DNA from 2 places in the Ligilactobacillus sp. 110_WCHN genome. Region 2 is predicted to be linked to the other one. Evidence: predicted binding sites of a transcription regulator. Region 2 holds the regulator's gene; the other holds the start of a gene.
What was found. Region 2 encodes HrcA, which represses chaperone genes, less so after heat shock. Its sites were predicted from a motif close to TTAGCACTCNNNNNNNNNGAGTGCTAA; they were not measured.
Positions count from the first base shown of each region.

Region 1: groES (co-chaperone GroES) is a predicted target of HrcA. The motif match lies at 1,992-2,018, and genes of this name have one in related genera.

Region 1 covers NZ_JAULLI010000013.1:11,726-22,014, forward strand. Annotated here, with positions in the region: gene groL (chaperonin GroEL) at 43-1,662, opposite strand; gene groES (co-chaperone GroES) at 1,689-1,973, opposite strand; gene Q3C15_RS05640 (CPBP family intramembrane glutamic endopeptidase) at 2,168-2,803, shown strand; gene Q3C15_RS05645 (ABC-F family ATP-binding cassette domain-containing protein) at 2,860-4,815, shown strand; gene Q3C15_RS05650 (MFS transporter) at 4,987-6,171, opposite strand; gene tsaD (tRNA (adenosine(37)-N6)-threonylcarbamoyltransferase complex transferase subunit TsaD) at 6,265-7,293, opposite strand; gene rimI (ribosomal protein S18-alanine N-acetyltransferase) at 7,293-7,862, opposite strand; gene tsaB (tRNA (adenosine(37)-N6)-threonylcarbamoyltransferase complex dimerization subunit type 1 TsaB) at 7,837-8,568, opposite strand; gene Q3C15_RS05670 (acyl-[acyl-carrier-protein] thioesterase) at 8,639-9,385, opposite strand; gene rsmI (16S rRNA (cytidine(1402)-2'-O)-methyltransferase) at 9,411-10,289, opposite strand, start outside; gene Q3C15_RS05680 (DNA replication initiation control protein YabA) at 10,273-10,289, opposite strand, start outside.
Region 2 covers NZ_JAULLI010000017.1:13,546-23,834, forward strand. Annotated here, with positions in the region: gene truB (tRNA pseudouridine(55) synthase TruB) at 14-934, shown strand; gene ribF (riboflavin biosynthesis protein RibF) at 939-1,883, shown strand; gene hrcA (heat-inducible transcriptional repressor HrcA) at 2,007-3,035, shown strand; gene grpE (nucleotide exchange factor GrpE) at 3,052-3,651, shown strand; gene dnaK (molecular chaperone DnaK) at 3,676-5,541, shown strand; gene dnaJ (molecular chaperone DnaJ) at 5,648-6,775, shown strand; gene Q3C15_RS06670 (sulfite exporter TauE/SafE family protein) at 6,836-7,570, opposite strand; gene clpB (ATP-dependent chaperone ClpB) at 7,682-10,285, shown strand.

The DNA of each region.
Region 1 (10,289 bases), on a different contig from region 2:
GATTTTTTCAACCACACTGTCTTTTTGTTTATTTATCAGATTTTACATCATACCGCCCATGCCGGCATCTTGTTGAGGAGCATCCTTTTTTTCTTCTGGCTTATCAGCAACAACTGCTTCAGTTGTTAATAACAATGCTGATACGGATGCGGCATTTTGAAGAGCTGAACGGGTAACTTTAGTTGGGTCTACGATTCCAGCTTCAACCATGTCTTCCCACTTGTCTGCGGCTGCGTTGTAACCAACACCGTCTTTTTGTTCTTTAAGTTTTTCAACAATTACAGAACCTTCAAGACCTGCGTTTTCAGCAATTTGACGAACTGGTTCTTCCAAAGCACGTTTTACAATGTTGATTCCAGTTTGAACGTCGCCTTCTTCTTTCAATGCAGCAACATCCTTAATGGTATTTACTAATGCTGTTCCACCACCAGGAACGAAGCCTTCTTCAACGGCTGCACGAGTAGCGTTCAAAGCATCTTCGATCCGGTACTTTTGTTCTTTCAATTCGGTTTCAGTTGCAGCACCAACCTTGATTACAGCAACCCCGCCAGCTAATTTAGCTAACCGTTCTTGCATCTTTTCTTTATCAAAGTCAGATGTTGTTTCAGCAATTTGCTTCTTGATTTGGGCAACCCGTTCTTCGATTTTGTCCTTGTCGCCTGAACCTTCAACAATTGTTGTGTTTTCCTTTGTAACGGTTACCTTTGCAGCTGAACCTAATTGATCGATCGTTGTGTCTTTCAATTGTAAGCCAAGGTCATCTGTGATTACGGTCCCACCTGTCAAAATAGCGATATCTTGGAGCATTTCTTTCCGGCGATCACCAAAGCCAGGAGCCTTAACGGCAACAACGTTGAATGTTCCCCGAATCTTGTTCAATACAAGGGTTGGTAATGCTTCACCGTCAACGTCATCAGCGATGATCAACAATGGACGACCTTGTTGAACAACTGATTGTAACAATGGTAAGACTTCTTGGATGTTTGAAATCTTCTTGTCAGTGATCAAGATGTATGGATTGTCTAAGTCGGCTTCCATCTTGTCTTCATCAGTTACCATGTATTGTGATAAGTAACCGCGATCGAATTGCATTCCTTCAACAACATCTAATGAAGTATCAATTCCTTTTGATTCTTCAACGGTGATTACCCCATCATTACCAACTTTTTCCATCGCATCAGCAATAAACTTGCCGACTTCTTCGTTAGCAGCTGAAATTGAAGCGATTTGTTGGATATCACTCTTTGATTCAACCTTGTGTGACATCTTGTGTAATGAATCAACGGCTGTCTTCGTTGCCTTTTCGATTCCTTTCCGGATTCCAACAGGGTTGGCGCCAGCAGTAACGTTCTTCATTCCTTCGTTTACGATTGCTTGAGTCAATACTGTTGCAGTTGTTGTTCCGTCACCGGCAATATCATTTGTCTTTGAAGCAACTTCAGCAACTAACTTGGCACCCATGTTTTCAAAGTGGTCTTCTAATTCGATTGCCTTGGCAATTGTAACCCCATCATTGGTAATTGTTGGGGCACCATATGATTGTTCCAAAACAACGTTGCGGCCTTTAGGACCAATTGTTGATTTAACAGTATTAGCTAATTTATCAACACCTGCAAGCATCTTTGCACGTGCATCTTCTGAAAACTTAATTTCTTTTGCCATGAAATATCACCTCTAAGTAAATTTAATTAGTCTACGATTGCCATGATGTCGCTATCACGAACAATTAAATAATCTTCACCATCGTACTTAACTTCAGTACCTGCATATTTATCAAATAAGACTTTATCGTCAACTTTTACACTAGGAACAGCCTTTTGACCGTTATCTAACATCTTACCATCGCCAACTGCGATTACTTTTCCGGTTTGTGGCTTTTCCTTAGCATTGCTTGCTAAAACGATTCCGCCAACTGTTTCTTCTTTTTCTTTTTCAACTTTTAAGACTACACGGTCTCCTAATGGTTTAAGCACAATAAATCCCTCCATTTTTTAGCACTCGATAGTTTCAAGTGCTAACTGATTACAATTATTACTATATACGCTTTGTTTCTAAAAAGCAAGGATTTTTTATCACTCGAACCTCGAGAGTGCTAATTTAATTTTTGATGATGGCTGAAACATGCTACAATACAAGTAAATTCACAATAACGAAAGAAGTTGAACTCATGGCAATTGAGAAGAATTCACTCTCAATTTTGATTGGCTACCTCGCCTTAATGATCGCCCAAATGCTTGCGCAGAAACTTTGCTGGGGAACCCAGATGCTTTACCCCGTTTTAACCGTCATCGGTCTGCTTGGAGCATTGATTATTTGGAAGCTAAACCAAAAATACAGTTATCAAAATATCATTGAAAAAAAGCAATCCAACCTTAAAAAGACTATTTTATGGGGATTAAGTGGTGCGTTGCTAGTCATTTTAGGTCAGGCAGTAACCCTAACGCTTGCCCACGTTCTTTTTCATCAATCACTGATTTCACAAAATACAAATGCCTTGATTACCGTTTTTCACCATTCGCCAATTTACTTACTTGATATCGTGATTGCGACCCCCATTGTTGAAGAATTGATTTTCAGAAAAATTTTCTTTGGAAACTTAACTTACTATTTTAAACCATGGATCGCCGCAATCATTTCAAGTTTTCTCTTTGTGATTGCTCATCATGACGGTCATTTTCTTACGTACTTCGTTATGGGATGTATTTTTGAATTCATCTATTATAAAGCACACGACATTCGGGCATCAATGATCGCCCATGCTGGATTGAATTTAATTACCCTTCTTTTATGGGGAATTCACTAAAAAAAATTTGACGTGATAAAATAGGAAACAGGACTTTTTAGAAAGCAGGTGACATTTTGCTCCTTCTTCAAGCACAACACGTCGCACGCCACTTTGGAGCGGATGTTTTATTCGAAGACGTTAACCTTGATATTCAGGACCACTCCCGGATTGCTCTTGTCGGCCGGAATGGTGCTGGAAAATCAACCCTGATCAAAATGATTATCGGTGAACAGGAACCAAGCGAAGGCCAAATCGTAAAGAAAAAAGGCCTTTCAATCGGCTACCTTGCCCAAAATACCGGTTTAGAATCTGATCAAAAAATTTATGATGAAATGGAAAGTGTTTTCCAACCATTAATTGAAATGGAAACCCAGATCCATCAGCTTGAAAGTCAAATTGCTGACCCGAATGCTGATTCGGAATCAGCAGCTTACCAGCAGCTTTTAAAAAATTATGATCAGCTGATGCACGACTTTAAAGAACAGAACGGCTATGGCTATGAAAATGAAATTAAAGCCGTCTTACATGGATTAGGCTTTGAAGATGCCGACTTTGACCGCCCTGTCAGTTCACTTTCCGGTGGTCAAAAGACCCGGTTGGCCCTTGCCAAACTCTTGCTTGAAAAACGCGACCTCTTGATTTTGGACGAACCAACAAACCACTTGGACATTGACACCCTTACCTGGCTTGAAGGCTATATTCAAAATTATACGGGCGCATTGCTGATTGTTTCGCACGACCGGTACTTCTTAGATCGGATCGTTAACGAAGTCTACGAAATCAGCCATCATAAATCAAGCCACTATACCGGTAATTACAGCCAGTATATTAAGGAAAAAGATGCCCGATTAAAGGCTCAATGGAAGGCGTATGAAAAGCAACAAGCCGAAATCAGCCATCTTGAAGACTTTGTTAATAAAAACATTGTCCGGGCTTCAACAACTAAACGGGCTCAAAGCAAACGCAAACAACTTGATAAGATCGACCGGCTTGAACGCCCCGAAGGATATGAAAAAGGCCCGCATTTTGAATTCACGAGTGATCAGGAAAGCGGCGACATCGTTCTTCAAGTTGAAGACGGAGCCATTGGTTATGACCAGCAAATTCTTGCTGAACCAATCAACTTTGAGCTGCGAAAACACAAGGTGCTTGCCATCGTTGGGCCAAACGGAATTGGAAAATCAACTCTTCTGAAGAGTATTTTAGGCCAAATTCCATTTATTAAAGGCAGCGCCCGGTTTGGCACCAACGTCCACCCTGGATACTATGATCAGGAACAGCAAAGCCTTCACGAAAACAAGACGGTTTTAAACGAAATTTGGGATGAACACCCGACAACGCCGGAAAAGGATATCCGTTCAATTTTAGGAAGTTTTCTTTTCCAAGGTGACGCCGTTCAAAAGATGGTTCATAGTCTCTCCGGAGGGGAAAAGGCCCGCTTGATGCTGACAAAGCTCGCTATGCGGCACGATAATTTCTTGATTCTTGATGAACCGACGAACCACTTAGACATCGAAAGTAAAGAGGTTTTAGAAAAGGCATTATTGAATTTCAACGGAACGGTTCTATTTGTTTCACACGACCGGTACTTTATTAATAAAGTTGCCACTGAAGTGATTGAAATCAGTCCCGAAGGCAGCACCCTTTATCTTGGAAATTATGACTACTACGTTGAAAAGAGACAGGAACAAGAATTGCTTGCCCAAGCAGCAGCTGCAAAGGAAAACCCAGCTTCAGCCGAACAACCGAAGCAACCGTCTGCCGGAATGCAAAATTATAAGCAAAGCAAGGAACGGCAAAAGCAAGAACGGAAGCTTCGCCGGACAGTTGATAAACTTGAAAATCAAGTTGGCGACCTTGAAGACCAAAAAGCAGCGATCGAACAGCAAATGACTGATCCGGAAGTCTTTAATGACGTTGCCAAAATGCAGGACCTGCAAAAACAACTTGAAAAAGTAACAACTGACCTTTCAGCTGCTGAAGATGAGTGGGAAGAAAAATTACTCGAACTTGATGAATTTGAAAATTAAAAAAGGAGGTTGTGATGTATATCGCAACCTCCTTGCTATATCAGCATAATCGAGTTTCAAAACAAACGAGCTAAGTGGAAGGACGCAAGCCTCCGAATCTATGCTGACGCGATTCGTTCGCTTTTCTGCTTCCACCACGCTCGTTTTTAACGTTTTGTCACACCTTGTTTTTTAATAAATTTTTTCTTCGCGTTCCAATAAAAGATTGGCAATCGTCATGATAATAATCAATCCCAAGAAGCATGCTGTTACAAACGTCCATGAATGGAATAGCGTATGGCCGTATCCAAATAAAAACGGTCCAACTGAAGCAATCAAATAACCGCCTGACTGACTCATTCCGGATAATTCTGCACTATGTTCTGGAGTTGTTGCCTTTAATGAGAAAGTCGTCATTAAGTATGGGAATAAAGCGCCAGCAGCACACCCAATCAATAAACTGACAATTAACCAATATGTAAAGGATGATTGTTGCCAGAAAAGCATCACGATTCCAATGATTCCCAAAGCATCAAAGAATCCCATCAATAACTGGCGTTTGCGCAGCGAAATGGCTTCAACAATTGCAGGTAACACGAGTGCAAGCGGAATTCCAATCAATGAATAAATTCCTGATAAGTTTCCGGCAAGGGTTTGCGAAAGTCCGGCTTCCGTTGCCATTGTTGGCAGCCACGTTAACCCCGTATAAAATAATAAAGATTGCAAACCGCTAAACACAAGCATGATCCATGCTTTTGGGGTCCGCCATGCTGATTCGCGGTGTTTGGTTTGTTTTTGCTCATCCGTCGAAGACTGGGCTTGAACCTGCTTTTCGCGTTTAATGTTCGGTAACCAAATTACAAACGTGATTGCTAGCAAAACGGTCAATACAATAATGACCATTTGCCATGAACTATGCTGGGTAATCGGAACCGCCAATGCCGACATTAACGCGGTGGCACAGGTCATCACGGTCGTGTAAATCGCTGTCAGTTTGCCGATCTTATTTGGAAAATACGTCATTACCGCTGACGGCATCAAAACGTTTAACATTGCGATGCCAATTCCAATCAAGGCGGTCCCGATAAACAGGAACGGAACATTCACGATTCGGAGTAACGATCCGATCATCAATAAGATCAACACCCCGGCAAATGTCCGGGCAATTCCGACTTTCTGGGCAATGCGTGGCGCGATCGGCGAGAAAATTGCAAACATCAGCAACGGAATCGTTGTTAAAATTCCCAACGAACTGACACTAATATGCAGTCCGCGGGCAATGTCCGTTAAAATTGGTGGAATTGACGTGAATGGAACCCGCAAAATCAGCCCCATCATGATCAATCCGAAAAATAAAAATTTTGAACTCTTCTTCATTGTAATCTCTTTTCTAAAAAGAAAACCATATCCTTTGCGAGCAAATGTTTAACAAAACATCACCGCCAGATATGGCTCTCTTACTTATTTATTCTATTCATTGATCCAGTCAAATTCCAAACTTGGATCAGCATTTAAATCAAGGCCAGCCCGGACGCCATGCTTATACCTAACGTATCCCGCAGCGCCAATCATTGCAGCATTATCCCCGCATAATTTAAGCGGTGCCTTTAATAATTGGACATCTGGAAAAGCCTTTAATTCTTGGTCAAGCCGTTCCCGTAAGCCTTGGTTGGCAGCAACTCCGCCCGCAAGGATCAGTTGTTTGACCGGGAACTTCTTTAACGCATGAACAGTCTTGGCAGCTAAAACATCAACAACACTGGCTTCAAAACTGCAAGCTAAATCGGCTTTATCCAGCGTTTTGCCAACTTGTTCAGCGTGATGAACCGTATTGATAAAGGCACTCTTTAAGCCGCTAAAACTGAAATCAAAGTTGTCTTCCTTTTCCATTGCCCGTGGAAAATGGAATGTATCTTTTCCTTGATGAGCTAACTCATCAATTTCCTTGCCGGCAGGATAATTGATTCCAAGAACCCGGCCGACCTTATCAAAGGCTTCACCAGCAGCATCATCCCGGGTTTCACCAATGATTTGAAATTTATTTTCCCGTGGCAAGTAAACCAATTCCGTATGGCCGCCTGAAACCAATAGTGCCAAGGCCGGAAACTTAATTTCGTCAACAAACCGGGCTGCATAAATATGGCCTGCCATATGGTTAACCGGAATCAGTGGTAAATGATGAGCAAATGCAACGGCTTTGGCTGCCATTACCCCAATCAAGAGTGATCCCACAAGTCCCGGACCGTATGTTACTGCAACGGCATCCAAATCGTCATAGGTTACCCCTGCTTCTTCGAGGGCATCCTTAATGCAGGTTGTAATAATTTCGATGTGGTGCCGGCTGGCAACTTCAGGAACCACGCCGCCAAACCGCTGATGACTTTTAATTTGAGTCGCAACAATATTTGCCAGTACTTTGCAGCCATTTTCAATTACCGCAACACTGGTCTCATCACAACTCGATTCAAATGATAAAATTAAATTCCGCTTTTCCACGATTACTTCTCACCTTTAAGTAAATATCCATATTCATATGCATTTTCATCATTGTCGCTAAAATAATGATGCTTAATGCGTTCTTTCTTAAATCCTAAATCGCCATAAAACTTTTGACCTTGGAGATTGCTTTGACGAACATCGAGTGATACCCGCCGGCACCGTAATTTCTGTGCTTCAGCAATCACAAACTTCAACATCTTAGTTGCAATTCCACGACGCTGAAATCGCGGAACGATTGCAATATCCGTGATGCGCGCTTCGCCATGAGCATAATTGCAAGCAACATATGCAACCACGCGGTCTTCAAATCGCACTAACAACACAAGCTGGTTAGCAACATCTTGGATCTGCTTTTCAAACACGGCGTAGTTAATTGGCGTTTTCCCGTTATAAACCGCCCGTTCAACCGACAACATTTCCGGAATTGATGAAACAACTGCCCGACAAAAAAGGTAATCCTGATCATCAAGGGTTACGGTTTGATTTTCAAAGTCAATTTTCTTGTCATCTGCTCCTGGCGAAAGCAAATGTTCAAATTTCTCTTTAAACTTTTTCAATATAGTTGGCATGCCGATCCTTCTCCTCAGGGTGTTTTTCCATCCATTGTAATTCAGCTTGAGTTAACCGCCGATATTGAGGAACAAAGAAATCAATATCAACCGGATCCATTGTTCTTCCCAATCTGCCTAAAACTGCAGCTTGAGGAAGTTGAAAGTCAGCTGATGCAAACGTTGCTTGAGCGCCTAAAACTTGAGCACTCATTTCAGCAAACTCGTCCTTTTGCGGACCAACAAACATGATTGGCTGGTGCAAGTCTTGAAGTTGAGCAAGTAAGTTCTTAAAACTGATATGCTGATCTTCAATCACACTAACTAATTGACCATCTTTCCATTGGTATGCCCCCGCAAACACATTTAAGTTCCGGGCATCAAAGTATGGAACGATCACCCGGTCTGTCTCCGGGTCAATATTGGCTGCAACGGTTTTTAAACTTGAAACCCCAACAAGTTCCTTGTTAAGGGTCGAAGCTAAAACCTTCGCCGTTGTTACTCCGATCCGAAGTCCTGTATATGATCCAGGGCCTTCAGCAACAACAAACCGATCGATATCTGCAACATCTAAGTGACTGTCTTCCAGTAATTCAGCCACGACCGGCATTAACGTTGTACTGTGATTGCGTGAAATATTCATCGTCTTGGTTGCCAAAAGATGATCGTCATCTAAAACCGCTACGCTTAGCGGCTGGTTTGACGTATCAATTGCTAATATTTTCATTTTTTTCGTCCTTATTAATTAAAATCATAAACATAATACCACATACATGAAGAATAACAACCTTCACGGCCTACTTTAATTCTTGCCATTCAACCTTTGCGGTACAGCTGACCTTATCGCCAACCCGAATTTCATGGATCGATTCCAACCGTTCTTCATCAAAGTGCGTCAAACTATCAACGACTTCGCCAGACCGAACTTCATTTTTATAAACGATGTTAAACTGTTTAACTTCGTGCGTCCGCAAAAATTCTTCCGGTAATGTATCAAGCATCCAATCAAAGTAGTGAATGTTATTCACGTGCTGGTTGCTGTCGATGTCCATAAAGCGGACACGATACTTCTTCGTGATCTCCGCTTCTTCCGGTTTCAAAGCCGGTGGAACTGCTAAGCGTTCAACCTTCGTCGTATAATCGCCTTCATACGGACCAACGATTTCATCTTTAATTCGGGCAATTTTCCGCTTTTCCTTATCCATTAAGCAAAAGACAGTGTGCATCTTAACAATCTCTTCACCCTGTTCATCTTCCATCATAAAGTCCCGGTAGCAGAAATACCGGTTATATGATTCAGCCTGGGTCGTGATCTTAACCTTTTCATGATCGACTGGAAGCCGTTTGACATCAATAATATTCTGGCTTACGATCCATCCATATCCCATTGAATCAAGCTTTTCGGTTGAGATTCCAAGATTCGAACTTTGATCAGTTGAAACCAACATGCACAGGTCGACCAAATTTCCAATATTCAACCGCCCAGTCACATTGGTTTCAAAATAAACAACTTTATGTTCTTCGGTATACTTTTTTCCTGGCACAGTGCCCACTCCTTAAAACTAACTTTTAATTCAGCCCATGATACTCGTTATAAACGTCCTGTTTCTTTAAGTGATTGTTCTTTGCAACTTGTTTAATAGCGGCATTCGGTTTCATTTGATGATCATCGATCAATTGTTGAACCTGGTCTTTCAGTGACCCGCTAACCTTTTCCGGTTGGGTTTCTTCCGGATGTGCGTTACCTTCAACGATCAAGACAAACTCGCCGCGAACTTCTTCCTGTCCGCTCCATTCAACCGCATCGGCAAGTGTTCCGCGTAAATACTCTTCATACCGTTTTGTCAGTTCCCGGCACAAAACAATTTTCCGCTCTTCGCCAAAAACGGCCATCAAGTTTTTCAACGTTTTATTCAAGCGATGCGGGGCTTCATAGAAAATCATCGTTACCGTTTGCGAATTCAACTTTTCAAGAACCGCCACCTGTTCCGTCTTTTTCCGCGGCAAAAAACCGTAGAACAAGAATGGTTGGGGAACAAGACCAGAAGCAATCAAAGCTGTCAATGACGCACTTGGTCCGGGAAGCGCAATCACCCGGATTCCTTCGGCCGCGCATGCTTCAACCAATTCATGTCCCGGATCACTGATCGACGGCATTCCCGCATCACTGACCTGGGCAATATTCTTGCCATCTTTCAGCATTGCAATCAATTCAGGAATGCGCTCCTGAGTATTAAACTTATGAAAACTGATCTGTTTTGTGTGGATATCAAAGTGATTTAACAGTTTCTGGGTGTTCCGCGTATCTTCGGCAGCAATATAATCTGCCTGCTTTAACGTTTCAACCGCGCGGGGCGTCATATCGTTTAAATTTCCGATCGGGGTTGGAACTAAATACAGCGCTCCAACCTGCGGATCGACATTTTGAAAACTACTTACCTTTTGAAT
Region 2 (10,289 bases):
AGGAAGTGAACAAATGGACGGAATTTTACCACTTTACAAGGACCGCGGAATGACCAGTAACGATGCGGTAATGAAGTGTCGTGGGATCTTTCAAACGCGGAAGGTCGGGCATAGTGGCACTCTTGATCCGAATGTTGACGGCGTTTTGCCGATCTGCATTGGCAAGGGGACGAAAACTGTTAACTATTTAATGCAATCCGGAAAGAAATATCGCGGCGAAGTCACGTTTGGTTTTGCCACGACCACCGAAGACCTTGATGGCGAAAAGGTTGAGGAAACACCGTTAAAAGCACCATTTGCTGATGATCAGCTTCAGCAGATGATGGATTTAATGTCGGGTGAGATCACTCAAATTCCGCCGATGTATTCGGCCGTTAAGGTTCACGGCAAACGGTTATATGAATATGCGCGCGCTGGCAAAGAGGTTGAACGGCCGCAACGCAAAGTGACGATCAAATCCTTTAAATTAACCGCGCCGAGTGAATTTGATGCGACAACGGGATTGCAGAAAGCCAAGTTTGAAGTGGAATGTTCAAAGGGGACTTACGTCCGCACTTTAGCCGTTGATTTAGGCAAAAAACTTGGTGTGGCTGCAGTGATGTCCGATCTGACCCGGCTTGAAAGCGGTGGGTTCACGCTTGACCAGACAATTTCGTTGGCACAGTTGCAGAACCTTAAGGATCACGGTGAGGACTTGCAGAAGGTTCTTTTCCCGGTCGGATATGCCTTCCGTAAATATCCGCAAGCTGATTTAACGGACTTTCAGTGGAAAATCGTTAAAAACGGTGGTTTCCTTCAAGCAAAGTACATGCACACGGATACCCCATTTTTGGTCTTAAATTATGGTGGAAAGACGCGGGCTTTGTACAAGTATGATGCGGCAAAAGAAGTATACCGGCCAGAGCAAATGATTGATTTAACTGAGGAAGGATAAAGACATGCAAGTGATTGAAATTTCTGAACCGCTTGATTTGCAAAAGATTCCCAATGAGGATGTCGTGCTCGCAATGGGCTTCTTTGACGGAGTTCATCGCGGGCATCAAGCGGTTATTCAATGCGCTAAGGAGATCGCAGCGCGACGTCATTTAAAACTTGCAATCATGACGTTTGACCGTTTTCCGAAAATTTACTTTCGCGACATCGATCCGCAAACGGTCAAGTACGTAACGCCGTTAAAGCAGCGCTTGAAGTTATTTGAACAGCAAGGCATCGAAATTGCATACGTTGCGCGCTTTGATGAAGCAATGGCTAAGTTGACGCCGCAATATTTCGTTGATCACTTTATGGCTGATCTGCATGCGAAGGTCGTCGTTGCCGGATTTGATTACACGTATGGGAAACCGGATGTGGCAAACATGGAAACCTTACCGCAGTTTGCGCAGGGGCGGTTTGACGTTGTGACGGTTGATCGCCAAGTGTTGAATGCCGAAAAAATCGGGACAACGCAGATCAAGACGGCCCTCGATCAGGGTAAAATCGAAAAGGTCAACCAGTTGTTAGGCTATCGGTTCAGTTTTCCGGGGAAAGTCGTTCACGGTGAGGCTCGCGGACGTGAACTAGGATTCCCAACATTAAATATTCAGCCTGCAGACGACCAATGGATTCCGGGAATCGGTGTGTATGCCGTTCGGGTCAAAGTTGACGGTCAGTGGTATCAAGGAATGTGTTCGGTCAGCCATAACGAAACGTTTGGTGATAATCCATTGACGATTGAGATCAATCTTTTTGATTTTAGCCGAATGGTATACGGTCAAGAAGTTGAAGTCGAATGGGATCAATACCTGCGCGCCCCGGTCAAATTTGAATCGGTTGACCAGTTGATTGCGCAGCTAAAGCAGGATCAGATCGATACCCAAGCGTATTTTGCAAAAGATTTTAAATAATTAGCACTCGATTAATTAATCTGCTAAAAAAGTGGGTAAAACCCTTGACGCAGGTACAGATATTATGTAATATATAATTGACTTAGCACTTGAGGGTGTTAAGTGCTAAAGAGGTGATTGTACATGTTAACAGATAGACAATTGTCAATTCTGAAAGCCATTATTCAGAATTACACGGATGTCGGGCAGCCGATTGGGTCTAAAAAGTTGCAAGAACAATTGCCAATTCACGTAAGTTCAGCCACCATTCGGAATGAGATGGCCGCACTTGAACGTCAAGGGTTTATTATGAAGCAGCATTCAAGTTCGGGAAGAATTCCGTCGCTTGAAGGATATCGTTATTATGTTGATAACCTGCTTGAGCCGGATAAACTTGATCGCAATGCTGTCAGTCGGATTCGGAAGTCATTGAATAATGAATTTGCGAAAGTCGATGACATTGTCGCATTATCTGCTCAGTTGTTATCCCAGATGACGAATTACGTTGCAATTTCATTAAAACCTGGTTCAAACGATGTCGTGGTTGAAGGTTTCCGGTTGGTTCCATTAGGTAACCAGCAGGTTATGGTTTTACTGGTTACCAGTGATGGTTCCGTTGAAAATCAGATTTTCAGTATTCCTGAAAATATTCACGGCGACCAGCTTGAGGCGGTGATCCGGTTGATCAACGAAGAACTTGTCGGGTTACCGTTGAGCGAAGTTTCAGAACATTTAATCAAAGCCATTCCGCAGGTTTCAAGCTATTTACGGAATTCGAATGACTTTATCGAAACGTTTGGCGACATTCTTGACAAGGCGGTGCGTGAGCACATGTATGTCAGCGGCAAGCACAATGTTTTGGACTTTGTTCAGGATGATGATCTTGAAAAGGTCAAGTCATTGTATTCACTGATCAACCGGCCAACTGATTTACGGGAACTTGTGAAGAGCAATGGTGAAGATGTTGCTGTGAAGATCAATGATGATCATGATTCAGCATTGAATTACAGTTTAGTATCTGCAACTTACGATGATGGTAATCATGGACATGGGTTAATTGCAATTCTTGGACCAACGAATATGCATTATTCGCAGGTGATCGGAATGTTGGATACGTTCCGGGATGAATTATCAAAGCGGTTAATCAATTACTACCGAAATTTTAACGAATAGGAAAAGGGGTGTTGATTTGGCTAAGGAAGAAGAAAAGCGGACAAATAAGAAGGCTGCAGAAGACTTAAACGTTGATGAAAAAGAACAAAAGCATGTTTCAAAGAAAGCAGCCGAAGATTTGAACGCCGAGTCAAATGAACAAACTGATAACCAATCAGATTTGGAACAGCAAATTGCTGATTTGCAAGCCAAGTACGATGAAATGGAAGATAAATATCTTCGTGCTGAAGCTGAAATGCAAAATATGACAAAGCGGTTCAAAAATGAACAAGCTCAATTATTGAAATATGAAGGTCAAAAGCTTGCAACCGAAATTTTACCGGTGATGGATAATCTTAACCGGGCATTGCAGATTGAAGTTGAAGATGAAGCTTCAGCTCAATTGAAGCACGGAATTGAAATGGTTGCTAAGGACATGGAAAAGGCCTTAAAAGATAATGAAATTACTAAAATCGAAGCATTGAATCAGCCGTTTGATCCAACGAAACACCAAGCAGTTAAGAGTGTTCCTGTTGAAAAGGGTCAAAAAGCTGAGACCGTCGTTGAAGTTTACCAAGACGGCTATATGCTCAAAGATCGTGTTTTACGTCCAGCAATGGTCGTTGTCGCACAATAATAAATAGAAAGAGGTTTAATCAGAATGTCAAAGATTATTGGGATTGACTTAGGAACAACCAACTCAGCAGTTGCTGTTCTTGAAGGAAAAGAAGCAAAGATTATTACAAACCCTGAAGGAAACCGGACAACTCCTTCAGTTGTATCATTCAAAGATGGCGAAACTCAAGTTGGTGAAGTTGCAAAGCGGCAAGCGATTACTAATCCGAACACAATTTCATCAATCAAGCGTCACATGGGTGAAGAAGGTTACAAGGTAACCGTTGATGGCAAGGATTACACTCCACAAGAAATTTCAGCAATGATTCTTCAATACATCAAGGATTACGCTGAATCATACCTTGGCGAAAAGGTAACGCAAGCGGTTATCACGGTTCCTGCATACTTTAACGATGCTCAACGGCAAGCAACAAAGGATGCCGGTAAGATCGCTGGTTTGAAAGTTGAACGGATCGTCAACGAACCAACAGCTGCTGCTTTAGCTTATGGTTTGGACAAGACCGACAAAGATGAAAAGATTTTAGTTTACGACCTTGGTGGTGGAACGTTTGATGTTTCAATCCTTGAATTAGGTGACGGGGTATTCCAAGTTCTCTCAACAAATGGTGATACACACCTTGGTGGGGATGACTTTGATAACGCCATCATGAACTGGTTGATCGAAAACTTCAAGAAGGACAATGGCATTGACCTTTCACAAGACAAGATGGCAATGCAACGATTGAAGGACGCTGCTGAAAAGGCTAAGAAAGACTTATCAGGCGTTACATCAGCTCAAATTTCATTACCATTTATCGCTGCTGGCGAAAGCGGCCCATTACACTTGGAAACAACTTTGACCCGTGCTAAATTCAACGAATTAACGCACGACTTAGTTGAAAAGACCCGGATCCCAGTTCAAAACGCTTTGAAGGATGCCGGCTTAACAAACGCTGACATTGACGAAGTTATCTTAGTCGGTGGTTCAACGCGGATCCCAGCCGTTAAGGAACTTGTTAAGAACGAAACTGGTCACACACCAAACGAATCAGTTAACCCTGATGAAGCCGTTGCTTTAGGGGCTGCAATTCAAGGTGGGGTTATTACTGGTGACGTTAAGGACGTTGTTTTGCTTGATGTTACACCATTGTCACTCGGAATTGAAACAATGGGTGGTGTGTTCACGAAGTTGATCGACCGGAACACAACAATTCCAACATCAAAATCACAAGTGTTCTCAACTGCTGCAGATAACCAACCAGCCGTTGATATCCACGTATTGCAAGGTGAACGTCCAATGGCTGCTGACAACAAGACATTAGGTCGTTTCCAATTAACAGACATCCCAGCTGCTCCTCGTGGTGTTCCTCAAATCGAAGTTAAATTCGATATCGATAAGAACGGAATCGTAAATGTTTCAGCTAAGGACTTAGGAACAAACAAGGAACAAAAGATCACCATTAAGAGTTCTTCAGGTTTATCAGATGAAGAAATCGACCGCATGGTTAAGGAAGCTAAGGAAAACGAAGCTGCCGACAAGAAGCGGAAAGAAGAAGTTGATCTTAAGAACGAAGTCGATCAACTATTATTCCAAACAGACAAGACCCTTGAAGAAATCAAAGGCAAAGTCGGTGAAGATGAAGTTAAGAAGATCGAAGATGCTCGTGATGCTTTGAAGAAAGCTCAAGAAGCAAACAACATTGATGATATGAAGGCTAAGAAGGGTGATTTAACAAAACTTATCCAAGATATGTCAGTTAAGTTATACCAACAAGCTCAACAAGCACAACAGGCTCAAGGCGGTGCCGCTGACGGTGCAGCTAATGCCGGCAATGCATCATCAAACGATAACAATGATGACAACACAGTTGATGGGGACTTTAAAGAAGTAGACCCAGATGACAAGAACTAATTGTCATTTAATTGGATAAAAAGTCAAAGTCCGCTTTGGTCTTTGACTTTTTATTTTAACAAATGGTAGGCTAAAACAGAGATTAAGAAAAAGTTGGAGGAAAACAATGGCTCAAAAAGACCCATATGAGGTTTTAGGTGTCAGCAAGGATGCGTCTGATGCTGAAATCAAAAAGGCTTATCGAAAACTTTCAAAGAAATATCATCCTGATTTGAACCATGAACCAGGGGCTGAAGAAAAATTCAAAGAAGTCAATGAAGCTTACGAAATTCTGAGTGATCCGCAAAAGAAAGATCAATACGACCAATTCGGAACGACTGGCGACCAAGGATTTGGTGGCGGCGGTGCCGGTGGTTACGGCGACTTTGGCGGTTTCAGTAACTTCGGCGGCGCTGGCGGCTTTGAAGACATTTTCGGTTCATTCTTTGGCGGGGGCGGTTCTCGTAGCCAGAATGCTCCGCGTCAAGGTCGGGATCTGCAATATGAAATGCATTTGACCTTTGAAGAAGGGATCTTCGGTAAGAAAACCGAAATCGAATATAACCGGGAAGCCGTTTGCAAAAACTGTAATGGTTCGGGTGCTAAGCCCGGAACATCACCGGTTACATGTTCAAAATGTCATGGACGGGGAGTTATTCAGGTTGAACGGCAAACGCCGCTTGGCCGCATGATGACCCAACAAGAATGTGATGTTTGTCACGGAACCGGAAAAGAAATTAAGGAAAAATGTCCAACATGTCACGGAACTGGCCGGGTAAGCGAAAAGCATGCGGTTGAAGTAACCGTTCCCGCCGGAGTGGAAGATGGCAACCAAATGCGCTTGCAAGGTCAAGGTGAAGCCGGCTATAACGGCGGTCCTTATGGTGACTTATTCATCATCTTCAGCGTTGCTCCAAGCAAGACGTTTAAACGTGATGGCGCTGAGATCTACCTTGATCAACCAATCAGCTTTGTTCAGGCAACGCTTGGTTCAGAAATCCAAGTCAAGACCGTTCACGGCGATGTGAAGTTAAACATTCCAGCCGGAACGCAATCAGGAACAACTTTCCGTTTGAAAGGTAAAGGGGCTCCGAAATTGCGGGGTTCAGGTAACGGGGATGAAAAAGTTACCGTTCACGTTCAAATTCCAAAGAAACTGAACAAGGGCCAACGCGAAGCTTTGAAGTTGTATGCGAAAGCATCAAATGAAAAGGTCAATGAAGGGTTCTTTGACAAGTTAAAAGATAAATTCTAAAAAGTAATGAAAAAATGAGGCCGGGACATATGTCTCAGCCTCATTTTGTAATCATTGTTTTTAACCGATAAATCCTTTGATAATGTGATATGCACCTGCGAGCAACATTATGGTGTATGCTAATTTGCGCACAAGCTTCATCGAAATTTTCTGCGTAAAGTGCATTCCCAGCGTTGTGCCGACTAAGCAGCAGGCGATTGAAATTGAAAGGGGTGCAACTAACTTGGCAGTGAAGTTTCCGCAAATAATGTTATTGAACAGGACATTCACGGTCGTGATCATAAAATAAAGTTGCAGGGTTGCTTGGTATTCCATCGGGTCAGTCATGACCGAATCGAAGTAGGCAACCATTGGCGGTCCTCCAATGGCAAACATCCCATCCATAAAGCCGCCAAAGGAACCAGCGAAGAATCCGGTAATCGGATTCTTCTTAAGATGAACCCGGCTTGCAAGAAAAATTAAGTAAAATGCAAGTACCCAAAGGAAGATTCCTAAAACAAAGTTCATTGCGGTCCCGCTCATACTGATCATTAAGTGCACGCCAATGCTTCCGAAAATCAAAGCGGCAATTGCCGGAATGATCACCATTCGGTAGTTGATGTGCCGACGAAACTTAATGACGGTGTAAGCCTGTAAGCAAAGGACGGTCGCTAAGGTTAAAACGTTGCATTCCTTGTAAGGCAAAATTAGCGGCATAATGGCCATGAAGATGATTCCAAAGCCAAATCCGCTGGTACTTTGAACAAGGGCAGCAATAAAAACAATGATTGCAAGCATTAAATAACTCAAAATCATAAAATTACCACCTATCACTTACTAATTGCAAGATTATAGCATAGAAATTGTAATTCGCAAAATTTAGCATAAAAAGTTATTTTAACTACACTAACGATTGGAGTGAATCAAATGAATAATGACAGTATTACCCAAGCAGTTCAAGATGCGATCGCGGAAGCCCAACAAATTGCGATTACCCGTCACCAGCAGGAAATCGACATTCCACATTTGTTTAAGTATCTGGTTCAACCAGGGAACTTAGGCGAGGATATTTATCAAAAGGCAGGATTAAACTTAAAGGAAGTTAATCAAGAACTTGACCATGAAATTGATCAGATTTCTTCAATTGAGGGCAATGTTCAATACGGTCAGACTTTAAGCCAAAACCTTTTCCAATTAATGCAGAAAGCAGACGAATTGAAAAAGCAGCTTGGCGATGAATTTATTGCGGTTGACACGTTGATTTTGGCATTAATGAATCTGCAGTATAATCCATTCAAACTTTTCCTTGAAAATCATGGTGTTACGAAGGAAAAATTAAAACAAATTATTGATGATTTACGAGGCGGTGAGCACGTGACAAGTAAAAATCAGGAAGAACAGTATAAGGCCCTTGAAAAATATGGGGTTGATTTAGTAAAGCAGGCCCGCAGCGGCAAGCAAGATCCGATCATCGGCCGCGATGACGAAATTCGTGACGTGATTCGGATCCTTTCACGGAAAAGTAAAAATAATCCAGTCTTGATCGGGGAACCCGGTGTCGGGAAAACGGCGATCGTTGAAGGTTTAGCCCAACGAATTGCGAAAAACGATGTGCCGGAAAATCTGAAGAATAAGACGATTTTCTCGCTTGATATGGGATCACTGATCGCGGGGGCAAAGTACCGCGGTGAATTTGAAGAACGGTTAAAGGCAGTATTAAAGGAAGTTCAAAAGAGCCAAGGGCAAATTATTCTCTTTATTGACGAAATCCATAACATTGTCGGCGCCGGGAAAACCGAAGGTAGCATGGATGCCGGCAACTTACTGAAGCCGATGCTTGCGCGGGGTGAACTGCATTTGATCGGCGCAACGACCTTAGACGAATACCGCGAATACGTTGAAAAGGATAAGGCGCTTGAACGGCGGTTCCAAAAGGTGCTTGTTAAAGAACCATCTGTTGAAGATACAATTTCGATTTTACGGGGCTTGAAGGAACGGTATGAAATTCACCACGGAGTTCGAATCCATGATAATGCGCTGGTGGCAGCCGCAACGTTATCAAATCGTTACATTACGGACCGTTATTTGCCGGATAAGGCCATTGATTTAGTCGATGAAGCCTGTGCTGAAATTCAAGTTGAAATGAATTCGATGCCGAATGAACTTGACCAGGCTACCCGGCAATTAATGCGGCAGGAAGTTGAAGAAGCAGCGTTAAAGAAGGAAACTGACAGTGCTTCAAAGAAACGCTTGACAGAACTTCAAAAGGAATTAGCTGATACCCGCGAAAAGGTCAACCAGTTGAAATTGAAGTGGGAAAATGAAAAGGCTGATATTCAAAAGGTCAGTGATAAAAAAGCTGAATTGGATAAGGCTAAGCATGAATTGGAAAATGCGGAAAGCAGTTATGATTTGGAAAAGGCTGCAAAGCTGCAACACGGCACAATTCCAACGTTGGAGAAGGAATTACAAGATCTTGAAAAATCAGACCGGCCGGATGAATGGCTGGTTGAAGAGTCCGTTACCGAAAATGAAATTGCAGCAGTCGTTAGCCGGGAAACGGGTATTCCGGTTGCTAAATTAGTTCAGGGTGAACGGGAAAAATTGCTGCACTTGGCTGATAGTTTGCATAAACGGGTCATTGGGCAGGATGAAGCCGTGGATGCTGTTGCCAATGCCGTTTTGCGTTCGCGGGCTGGCTTGCAAGATCCATCAAAACCATTAGGATCATTTATGTTCCTTGGACCAACCGGGGTTGGGAAGACCGAACTTGCCAAGGCGCTTGCAGAGAATCTATTTGATTCTGAAAAGCACATGGTGCGGATCGACATGAGTGAATACATGGAAAAAGCATCAGTATCTCGGCTTGTTGGGGCCGCTCCCGGCTATGTCGGCTATGAAGAAGGCGGTCAGTTGACCGAAGCGGTTCGGCGCAACCCGTACACGATCGTTTTGTTTGATGAAATTGAAAAGGCACATCCAGACGTTTTCAACATTTTGCTTCAAGTCTTAGATGACGGGCGGTTAACGGATGGTCAAGGCCGGACGGTTGACTTTAAGAATACAATTTTGATCATGACGTCGAACCTCGGATCTGAAATTTTATTGGATAATGTCAAGGAAGATGGCGTCATTTCGTCAGAAACCAAGGAACAAGTCATGAAACTGGCTCAAGCTCACTTTAAACCGGAATTCTTGAACCGAATCTACGATATTATTACGTTCAGCCCATTGACCTTTGACGCCATTGAAAAGATCGTTGATAAGTTTATTGGTCAATTATCAGCGCGCTTAAGCTCACAAGAAATTGAATTGAAGATCAACGATGACGCGCGGAAGTGGATCGCCAAGGAAGGCTACGATCCAGCATACGGTGCGCGACCATTACAACGCTTTATTACAACTCACGTAGAAACGCCATTGGCCAAGAAGATCATTGCTGGCAAAGTAATGCCACACAGTGTCGTTACGATTGGCCTGGGTGCAAATGATAATTTGGTATTTAAGGCTGAGGATGATCAGGCGGAATAATGAA